One region of the Actinoplanes sp. NPDC026670 genome, then DNA from elsewhere that is predicted to be linked to it. Evidence: riboswitches for the same ligand, from Rfam matches in the RefSeq annotation. Region 1 holds a riboswitch; each other region holds the start of a gene.
The links. Region 1 has a riboswitch for cyclic di-AMP ahead of AB0E94_RS05010 (hypothetical protein). Riboswitches for the same ligand answer to the same signal wherever they lie in the genome.

Region 1 (3,265 bases):
CCCCGCTGTACGACTTCCAGCCACTGCTCGGTAGCCAGATCCGGCGGTACCAGATCACGTAGAGCACGTTCAGGTTGTCGGCGTTGTTGATGAAGTAGTTCGCCAGGTTGTCGCCGTACGTCTTGTCGGCTCCGGTGGCGTCGCCGCCGAACGTGCCCTTCTCGGCCGAGAAGTCGCAGGCCCGGCCCTTGGGGTGCTCGCCGCTGTTCTGCTCCCGCCAGCACTTGGTGAACCTGGTGAAGCCGTCGGCGCGGGCCTCCTTGTAGGCGTGCAGGAGGGTCGCGGTCACGCAGCCGCCGGTCCCGGTCGGGTCGGTCTGGTTGCAGCTGGTGCCGCTCGGACCGGGCGACGCGTCCTCGCTGTCACCGCCGTCGGACGACGAGCTGGCGTCGGCGCCCTGGTTCGCCGCTTTCAGGGCCGCCTCGGCCTGCTCCTTCTGTTTCGCCATCACGGTGACCTGCTTCTGCTGGTCCTTGATGGCGATGTCGATGGAGTCCTTGGCCTTCTGCTGGGTGTCGCGGGTGGTCTTGAGATCCTCGATCGCCCGGTTCTGGTCGGCGGCCACCAGGGCCAGCGTCTCGGCCCGGCCCAGGAAGCCCTCGGCCGAGTCGGAGCTGAGCAGCGCGGCCATCGGCCCGCCCCGGCCCGCGGTGTACGCCTGGGTGGCGAGCAGGTCGAGCCGGTCCTGCTGGGGTCCCAGCTCGCCGTCCAGCTTCTTCAGCTCGGCGGTCAGCTTGGCCTGCTGTTCCTTGGAGGTCTTCAGCTTGGCCTTCGCCTCCACGAAACCCTTGGAGGCCTTCTCGAGTTTCTCGATCAGTGACGCGGAGCCGCCCTCACCGTCGTCACCGGAGTCGCCGGGGGCGGCGAGCAGCCGGGGGGCCGCGGTGGCCGGCGTCGGGGCGACGGCCAGTCCGCACGCGGCGACGAGCAGCGCCAGCAACGCCGCTAATCGCCGCGCAGTGTTCTGCTGCACAGGAATTTCCTTCCGTCGGCCGCCGGCCGGGTTAGCTGACGGGTTCGGGACGAAGGAAATCCCTACCGCTGGTGAGCGGATTCACCCCAGGGAATATTGGTTCCCCGGCTCGCCGATAACGGCGATTAGGCGGCGGCTCCCGTACGGGAACCGCACCGACCATACCCACTCGATCGACAGATCGACAGTTCTCGTACGCCCCGCAATGGCCTCGACACGAGCGGTGACAACAATTACGGATAGTCGTTGCGACGTAACACTTTTGGCCGTTCCCAGGGTCTGATCCACGGCGATATCTCGGGTAAACTGGCCGCCGGTCCTGCCAGGACGGCACCGCCCCCGAGTTGCCGGCAGGCCGCCGCCCAATCGTCGAAAGGCGAGCCGGGGAACCAGGTCACTGGGGTGTATCCGCAGTTTGCGGTAGGGATTGCTTCCGTCCCGAACCCGTCAGCTAACTCGGTCGGCGGTGACACGGAAGGAACTGTTGATGACCGCAAGTCCCCGCCGGTGGCTGATACACGCCCTGGCGCCGCTGGTGGCTGTCGTGATGCTCGCGGCACCCGCGGCTCCGGCTTCGGCCGAGCCCGGCGGCTCGTCGTCCACTGCTCAAGAGCAGGAGCAGAACGGTGGCGACGGAGACGCAATCCTCTCCGATGTGATCGAGAACACGAACCGGCGCTACGTGTCCGCCAAGGCGGCCGTGCAGAAGTCGGTGAAGGCCCAGGCTCAACTGGCCAGCCAGATCAAGCAGGCCGAGGCCCGGCGCGACGTGCTGATCCCCGAGGTCGACAAGATCGCCAAAGAGCAGTACATGACGGGCAACCTGAGCTCGATCGGTTACCTGCTCAACGCCAACTCCTCGGGCGACTTCCTGGAGAAGGCGGTCTCCCTGGAGGAGATCAACCGGCTCCACGACGCCAAGCTGCGTGAGCTCAACGAGGCACTCCGGACCATCACCGAGAGCAAGGTCCGGCTCGACGCCGAGGTGAAGCAGCAGCAGCAGGACGCCGCCGCGATGAAGAAGCAGAAGGACGCCGCGGTCGACGCGCTCGCCCTGGTCGGCGGCAAGGGTGTCACCAAGGGCCTCGTGGTCGCCGACTCCCCGGAGGCCGCTCCGGCGCCCCGCAACTCCAGCGGTGGCTTCTCGGCCGAGGGTTGCACCGAGAAGGACCCGACCACGAACGGCTGCGTCACCAAGCGCACGCTGCACATGTACAAGGAAGTCAAGAAGGCCGGCTTCAGCAACTTCGTCGGCTGCCATCGCGACGGTGGGCCGTTCGAGCATCCCAAGGGCCGCGCCTGCGACTGGTCGCTGCAGAAGTCCGGGTTCTCGACGTTCGACACCGACAAGGAATTCCGGTACGGCAACAACCTGATGGCGTTCCTGGTGCGTAATGCCGACGCGCTCGGGATCTACTACGTGATCTGGAACAAGCAGATCTGGTTCCCTGCCAACGGGTGGAGCAACTACCACGGGGTCAGTGACCACACCGACCACGTGCACGTGTCGATGCTCTAGAACCTTCACGTCACGAGAACGGCCCCCGTCCGGTGGACGGGGGCCGTTTCGCATCTCGAACGGTCAGTGCAGCGCGCGCCGCACCGGGGCCCGGCCGTGCGGCTGGGCCGGCGCCGGACCGGCCGGCACCGCAGCCGGGATCGGGATCGTCACCGGGCGCACCTGGGTGACCTCCAGCTCCTTGCCGTGGTGCAGCAGGGTGAGCCGGGCCTGGCCGCCGCCGTTGCGCAGGGAGTAGGTGACCTCATCCGAGGTCACGCTCACCCGCAGCCGCAGACCACGCCAGAGCAGCGAGAACTCCAGGTTGTTGATCCGGCTGGGCAGGCGCGGGGCGAACGACAGCTGGCCGTTGAAGTCACGCATGCCACCGAGACCGGCGACCAGCGAGATCCAGGTGCCGGCCAGGGACGCCACGTGCACCCCGTCCCGGGCGTTCTGGTGCAGGTCGTGCAGGTCCATCAGGGCGGCCTCGCCCAGATAGTCGTGCGCGAGCTCCAGGTGCCCGGTCTCGGCCGCGAGGACGGCCTGGATGCAGGCGGAGAGCGACGAGTCCCGTACGGTCCGGGCGTCGTAGTAGGCGAAGTTGCGCGCCTTCTCCTCCGGGGTGAACGCGTCCCCTCGGATGTACATCGCCATGACCAGGTCGGCCTGCTTGACCACCTGCTTGCGGTACAGGTCGAAGTACGGGTAGTTCAGCAGCAGCGGGTACCCCTCCGGCGGGGTGTTCTCGAAGTCCCACTCCTGAAGCCGGGTGAAGCCCTCGCACTGCTGGT
Region 2 (3,265 bases), on a different contig from region 1:
CCGTGACATGGGCCCGATCGCCCGCTACCTCGGCCCGGAGGTTCCGTCCGAGCCGCTGATCTGGCAGGACCCGCTGCCCGCGGTCGACCACGAGCTGGTCGGCCCGGCCGACGTCGCCGCGCTCAAGGCCACCGTGCTGGCCTCCGGCCTGTCGGTCGCCGAGCTGGTCGCGACCGCGTGGGCGTCGGCCTCGACGTTCCGTGGCACCGACAAGCGCGGTGGCGCGAACGGCGCCCGCATCCGGTTCGCCCCGCAGAACCAGTGGGAGGTCAACGACCCGGCCCAGCTCGCCAAGGTGCTCGGCGTGCTGGAGGGCGTGAAGGCCGAGTTCGACGCGGCCGGTGGCGCGAAGATCTCCCTCGCCGACCTGATCGTGCTGGCCGGTTCGGCCGCCGTGGAGAAGGCCGCGAAGGACGCCGGTTTCGACGTCGAGGTGCCGTTCACCCCGGGTCGTACCGACGCGACCGAGGAACAGACCGACGCCGAGTCGTTCGCGGTGCTGGAGCCCACCCACGACGGCTTCCGCAACTACCTCGCCAAGGGCCACAACCGTCCCACCGAGGCGCTGCTGGTCGACCGCGCGCAGCTGCTCACCCTCACCGCGCCGGAGCTGACCGTGCTGGTCGGCGGCCTGCGTGTGCTGGGCGCCAACACGGCCGGCTCGAAGGACGGTGTCTTCACCGAGACGCCGGGCGTGCTGACCAACGACTTCTTCGTCAACCTGCTCGACTTCGGCACCACCTGGTCGGCCACCGACTCCGACGGCGAGGCCTTCGAGGGCCGCGACCGCCGGACCGGCGAGGTCAAGTGGACCGCCACCCGGGCCGACCTGATCTTCGGGTCGAACTCGGTGCTGCGCGCCCAGGCCGAGGTGTACGGCAGCGACGACGCCAAGGAGAAGCTGGTCACCGACTTCGTCCAGGCGTGGGTCAAGGTCGCGAACCTGGACCGTTTCGACCTGGCCTGATCGTCAGGTGGTTTCCCGGCGGGCCCGGGTCGGCCGTACCGACCCGGGCTTCGCCTGCTGGTACCCTCAGCAACGTCGGGCTCGTAGCTCAGTGGATAGAGCAACCGCCTCCTAAGCGGTAGGTCGCGCGTTCAAGTCGCGCCGGGCCCACTCTCAGACCTTCAACCGCTGCCCCACCCGCAGCCGGTGCGGGCTGCTCAGCACATCCGAGTTCGCACGGTAAAGCGCACGCCACCCGCCCTTGACGTCGTGCCGGGCCGCGATCCGCGCCAGCGTGTCGCCACGCCGTACCACGTAGCTTCCGGTCGTCCGATGCACCTTCCGTACGCTGCCACGCGACGCCGCCGTGTAGGCGTGCCGCCGGCCGCACGTCGGCCACGCGCCGATGCCCTGCCCGCGTACCACCCGTTCGGCGATCCGGATCTGCTCGGACTTGGAAGCCCGGTTCGCGGTGTCCGCGTACTTCGTGCCGCCGTAGGCGCGCCACGTGCTCCGGCTGAACTGGAGTCCCCCGTAGTAACCGTTTCCGGTGTTGATGCTCCAGTTGCCCCCGGATTCGCAGTGCGCGATCGCCTCCCAGTTGATGTCGGCGTGCGCGGGCCCGGCGAGGGCGACGCTTCCGGCGAGTCCGACGGCCATCATGCCGACCGCGCGTTGGAGTTGTTTTCCGATCTGAGCCATGAGCTTGTCCTCCACGCCTACGAGGTCAGCTGTCGGGTTCGGGCAGAGGTGCCCGGCCGCGTTCGCGGCTTCACCCCGAGGCGCCGTAGCGCCGAGGAACTCTTGGGTCCCCCGCTCCATGCCTTTGGTTCGTCGAACCGTGGTCGGCGGCTGGACTCGGCGTTCCGACCACGGTGCCCGCTCTGTTTCGGGCTGCCGATTCGCCGCGCTGCTGGTTGGTTATGCGACACGCGGCAATGGAGTTGTAAGTCACAAATTAGCCGCTTTGATCTTCCTTTGTGTGGCTAACGTGCTGAATTCGGCGTGGCGCAACAGGTGCGGAACCCTCCACCGAGGGTGCACAATCCTCAGCCATGGGCGAGGACATGAACGATCAACAGCGCGAGTTCGACGTGATCGTCTACGGTGCCTCGGGTTTCGTCGGTGTGTTGGTGGCGCGATACCTCGCCGAGCACGCTCCAGCGGGCGCACGGCTCGCGCTGGGCGGCCGTTCCGCGGCGAAACTGGAGGGTCTCGGTCTGGACTGGCCCGTCGTCGTCGCCGACGCGAACGACGCGGAAGCCCTGACCACGATGGCCGGCCGCACCAGAGTCGTGATCACCACGGTCGGGCCGTATGCGAAGTACGGCAAGCCACTCGCCCGTGCATGCGCCGAAACCGGCACGGACTACGTGGACCTCACCGGTGAGGTGCTCTTCGCCCGGGACAGCATCGACGAGAACCACGAGACGGCAAAGCGCACCGGCGCACGGATCGTCCACTCGTGTGGCTTCGATTCGATTCCGTCCGATATCGGAGTGCACGTCCTGCACGAACAGATCAGCCGGGACGGCGCCGGCGAACTCACCGACACGACGCTCGTGGTGACCAGCATGCGCGCCGGGATCAGCGGCGGCACCATCGACTCGATGCGGCACCAGGTCGACGTGATGAAGAAGGACACCCGGCTGCGCAAGGTCGGCGCCAGCCCGTACTCGCTGAGCCCGGACCGGCAGGCCGAGCCCGACCTGGGCCGTCAGCCCGACATGCTCACCCTCCCCGGGTCCGAGGTGGACTCCAGCATCCGCGGGCACCTCGCGCCGTTCGTGATGGCGTCCTACAACACCCGCGTCGTCCGGCGCAGCAACGCGCTGCGCGGCTGGGCCTACGGCCGCACGTTCCGGTACCGCGAGGTCCTGCGGGTGAAGAGCAAAGTCGCCGCCACGGTCGTCAAGTCCGGCATGAACGCGCTGGTCATCGGCTTCGCGGTGCCGCCACTGCGATTCGTCCTGGACCGTTTCCTGCCCGCCCCCGGCGCCGGGCCGAGCGAGGACACGCAGCGCAACGGCCACTTCACCATGGACCTTTTCACCACCACCACGTCCGGGGCGCGCTATCGCGCGAGGGTCAAGGCGAAAGGCGATCCCGGGTACGCCGCAACCGCGGTCATGCTCGGCGAATCGGCTCTCGCGCTCGCCTTCGACACCGAGGCGCTGCCGCAGGTCGGGGGCGGTGTGCTCACCCCGGCGACCGCGATCGGTGACGCCCTGGTCGAACGCCTGCGCAACGCCGGATTCGAGATCACCGTTCAGCGCCTCTGAGACATGGTGCGATTCTGCACCGCGAAATGGTGTCCGT
Region 3 (3,265 bases), on a different contig from region 1:
GCGGCGCTGATGTCGATCCGGCCGCGATACCCGGCGACGAACGCGGCCAGCCGGTCGAGGTCGACCCCGGTGGAATCGTCACCGCGCCCCACCGCGAACAGGATCACGGCAGTACGCAGGACCTCCAGGCCGTACGGACGGACGCCCAGACGATCCCAGTCGAGTACTCCGGTGCAGCGGTCGCCGGTGAACAGCAGGTTGAGATGGTTGAGGTCGCCGTGGGTCCAGCCGGCCGGGCGCACCGGGCCGGGGCGGGGCGGCAGGTGGGCCAGGTCGGCCAGCAGGCGCAGCCGGCGGCTGATCTCAGCGACGGCGAAGGCGTCGAAGTCGGTCGACCCGGCCGCGGCGGCGCTGCCGAGGCGGGTCAACTCGGCGAAGGCGAACGGGACGAGTGGTGGCTCGTCGTGGAGCTCCGGCGGAACGGCGGGCAGGGCCTCGCTCAGCCGGTGGTGCAGGTGGCCGATCAGGTCGCCGAGGTTCCGGGCGGCCGGTACGGACAGGTCGCCGCAGTGTTCGCCGGGCAGCCACGGGCCTGCGGCATACCAGTGACCGTCCACCTCGGCCAGCCGGGACGGCGTGGGCACCGGCAGACCGTGTACGGCCAGGGCGGGAAAGAGCTCGTGCTGGCGGCGGACCGCGTCCGGGGTGGCGTCGTGCAGTCGCTTGACGGCATACACCCCGGACGCGGTCTCGACGCGCCAGTTCTGGTTCATCAGGCCGAGCGTGATCGGCACGCAGCCGGTGACCGGTCCGAGTCCGAGCGCACCTGGCACGCCGGGCGGCAGGACTTCGGTCAGAGGCGGATGCGCTGGCCCGGGAAGATCAGGGCCGGGCTGCGGAGCGTGTTCTTGTTCAACGCGTAGAGCGTACGCCAGCCGCCCTTGACCTTGTATCTCCTCGCGATCGAGGCCAGGGTGTCGCCGGACTTGATCACATAGGTCTTGCCGGTGGCCTTCGCTTTCTTCTTCGGTGTCGTCGACTTCGTCGTCTTGTAGACACCGGCCTTCTTGCCGCAGACCGGCCACGGGCTCAGCCCGCGCTTGGCGTGCAGCTTGTTGGCGATGGCGATCTGCTGGGCCTTGGTGGCCTTGTCCGCGGTCGGGGCGTACTTCCCGCCGCCGTTCGACTTCCACGTGCTGCGGCTGAACTGAAGGCCGCCGTAGTACCCGTTTCCGGTGTTGATGTGCCACCTGCCGCCGGACTCGCACTTGGCGACGACGTCCCAGTTGACCTGACGCGCGGCCTGAGCCGGGGTGGCCGGGCCGAGCAGGACGCCGGCTCCGGTGATTCCGGCGGTCGCCAGAACCAGGGCAAGGCGGATTCGTCTACTACCAGACATGGATGATCCTCCACGCCTGCGAGGTGAGCTGTCGGGTTCGGGAAGATCGTCCCGGCCGCGTGCACACGGCTTCACCCCAAGGCGCGCATCCCGCGCGCCGCAAAAAGTGGGTCCCCCGCTCCTGCCCTCCCATCGAGTCTGTGGACGGGGGCAGGACTCGGCGGTCCGTCCACAGTGCCCGCGTCGCGGGACGGCCCGACGGTAACCATGACGAAGGGCCGCAAGCCAAGCTCACGGCCCTCGATAGTGACGTTCTTCTCAGTATTTGCCCGGTTTGATCTTGTTAGCGCCCGGAAATTTCCGAAACAGCGTTTATGAGACTTTTCATGGCGACTTTTGCCGCCTCAGTGGGCGACGGGCACCCTCGGCCGGGCAGCCGGACGGCCCCTCGGAGCGGAAACCGGACGGCCTTCGCCGGACGCCGGACGGCCCTCGGCGCGCCGTCATCGGATGCCCGCCGCGGCGCCGTCCTCGGCGTGCGCCGGCCGCCACGGGCCGTAGGCCACGGTCGGATAGACGACAATCGGCGTCGCCGCGGGAAGCCGCCGCCGGCCCGCCAGCCAGATGATCACCGCGGCGAACCCGATCAGAATGGGAACGTCGACCGCGAACCCCTGCCACGGCATGTCAGCCGCCGTCTCGTCGATGGCCAGCTGCCCGAACGCCGCCGCCACCAACGTGCTGAGCAGGTTGTTCATCACGTGCAGGGCGACCGCCGCCTCCAGCCCGCCGGTCCGCACCGTCACCCACCCGGCCACCGCGCCGAAGAGCATCAGGTCGGCGAAACCCCACGGCGTCCCCCAGCCGTGCAGCGCCGCGAACACCGCCGCCTGCACCAGGATCGGCAGCCACGGGCCACGCAGCCAGGCGCCCAGGCCCTGCAACAGCCAGCCCCGGCACAGGTACTCCTCGGCGGCCGCCTGGAACGGCACCACGGCCAGCAGCACCGCCGCCGACACCAGGAACGGCCCCCAGCCGGCCAGCGGATCGTCGAGCCCGGCGTCCTCCCCGGTGAGCACGGACAGCCCGGTGATCCCGCCCAGGAACAGGATGATGGTCACGGTGGCGACGCCGAGACAGACCGCGAGCCATCGCCACCGGATCCGCCCGGCCACCGACGACAGCGTCCCGGGCGCCCGCCGCTGGATCCACAAGGCCGCCACCATGGTCACCGGCAGGGCCACCGCGATCGACAGGAAGCCGAGCGCGAGGTCCGGCAGCGCGCCGAGCGTCGCCATGCCGTCCGGCCCGCCCGGGCGGCCGAAGATCTCGGTGAAGATCACGAAGGCGATCATCGCCGCGAAGACGACGGCGACGATGAAGAGCGTCCCCAGCGGAAACCGCCACCAACGATGAGCGGCGGTACGAGCGAGACGGTGGTACGGGATACCGGACGGCGGAGGAATCGTCATGCCGATGAGTCTTCCGACCGGGGCGTCCCGGCGGATCTGGCCGCAGCCGGATTCGGGCACCTAACCTGAGATATAGGTGTCCGGCAGAATACCGATCATGGAACCACCCGAGATGATCAATGCCGGTGATCTGGTCCTCAAACGATGGGAACCGGAATGGTCGGCCGAACTGGCCGCCGCCGTCCAGGAGTCGCAGCCCGAACTCGCGCCGTTCCTGCCGTTCGCCACCCCCGGTTACGGCCTGGCCGAGGCCCGCGCCTTCACCGAGCGGTCGGTGGCGAACTGGACGGCCGGCACCGAGTTCAACTATGCGCTGTTCACCGCCGTCGGTGACCTGATCGGCGCGGTCGGCCTGATGACCGAACCCGGCCCGGGCATCCTGGAGATCGGCTACTGGCTGCGGACCCCGTGGGCGGGCCGGGGCCGGATGACCGCCACAGTGACCGTCCTGACCCGGGTGGCCCTGTCGCTGCCGGGCATCGAGCGCCTGATCATCCGGCACCACCCGGACAAC

Region 2: another riboswitch for cyclic di-AMP. It lies ahead of AB0E94_RS24545 (transglycosylase family protein); the one in region 1 lies ahead of AB0E94_RS05010 (hypothetical protein).
Region 3: another riboswitch for cyclic di-AMP. It lies ahead of AB0E94_RS23590 (transglycosylase family protein); the one in region 1 lies ahead of AB0E94_RS05010 (hypothetical protein).

The regions. Positions count from the first base shown of each region.
Region 1 is NZ_JBEZXU010000003.1:308,818-312,082, reverse strand. Features, by position in the region: gene AB0E94_RS05015 (hypothetical protein) at 1-973, opposite strand, end outside; cyclic di-AMP (ydaO/yuaA leader) riboswitch at 978-1,115, opposite strand; cyclic di-AMP (ydaO/yuaA leader) riboswitch at 1,323-1,456, shown strand; gene AB0E94_RS05010 (hypothetical protein) at 1,461-2,492, shown strand; gene AB0E94_RS05005 (glycoside hydrolase family 65 protein) at 2,556-3,265, opposite strand, start outside.
Region 2 is NZ_JBEZXU010000025.1:100,232-103,496, forward strand. Features, by position in the region: gene katG (catalase/peroxidase HPI) at 1-967, shown strand, start outside; tRNA gene AB0E94_RS24540 (tRNA-Arg) at 1,045-1,117, shown strand; gene AB0E94_RS24545 (transglycosylase family protein) at 1,121-1,648, opposite strand; cyclic di-AMP (ydaO/yuaA leader) riboswitch at 1,648-1,793, opposite strand; gene AB0E94_RS24550 (saccharopine dehydrogenase NADP-binding domain-containing protein) at 2,002-3,228, shown strand.
Region 3 is NZ_JBEZXU010000024.1:31,936-35,200, forward strand. Features, by position in the region: gene AB0E94_RS23585 (phosphotransferase) at 1-713, opposite strand, end outside; gene AB0E94_RS23590 (transglycosylase family protein) at 794-1,339, opposite strand; cyclic di-AMP (ydaO/yuaA leader) riboswitch at 1,338-1,512, opposite strand; gene AB0E94_RS23595 (type II CAAX endopeptidase family protein) at 1,783-2,751, opposite strand; gene AB0E94_RS23600 (GNAT family N-acetyltransferase) at 2,849-3,265, shown strand, end outside.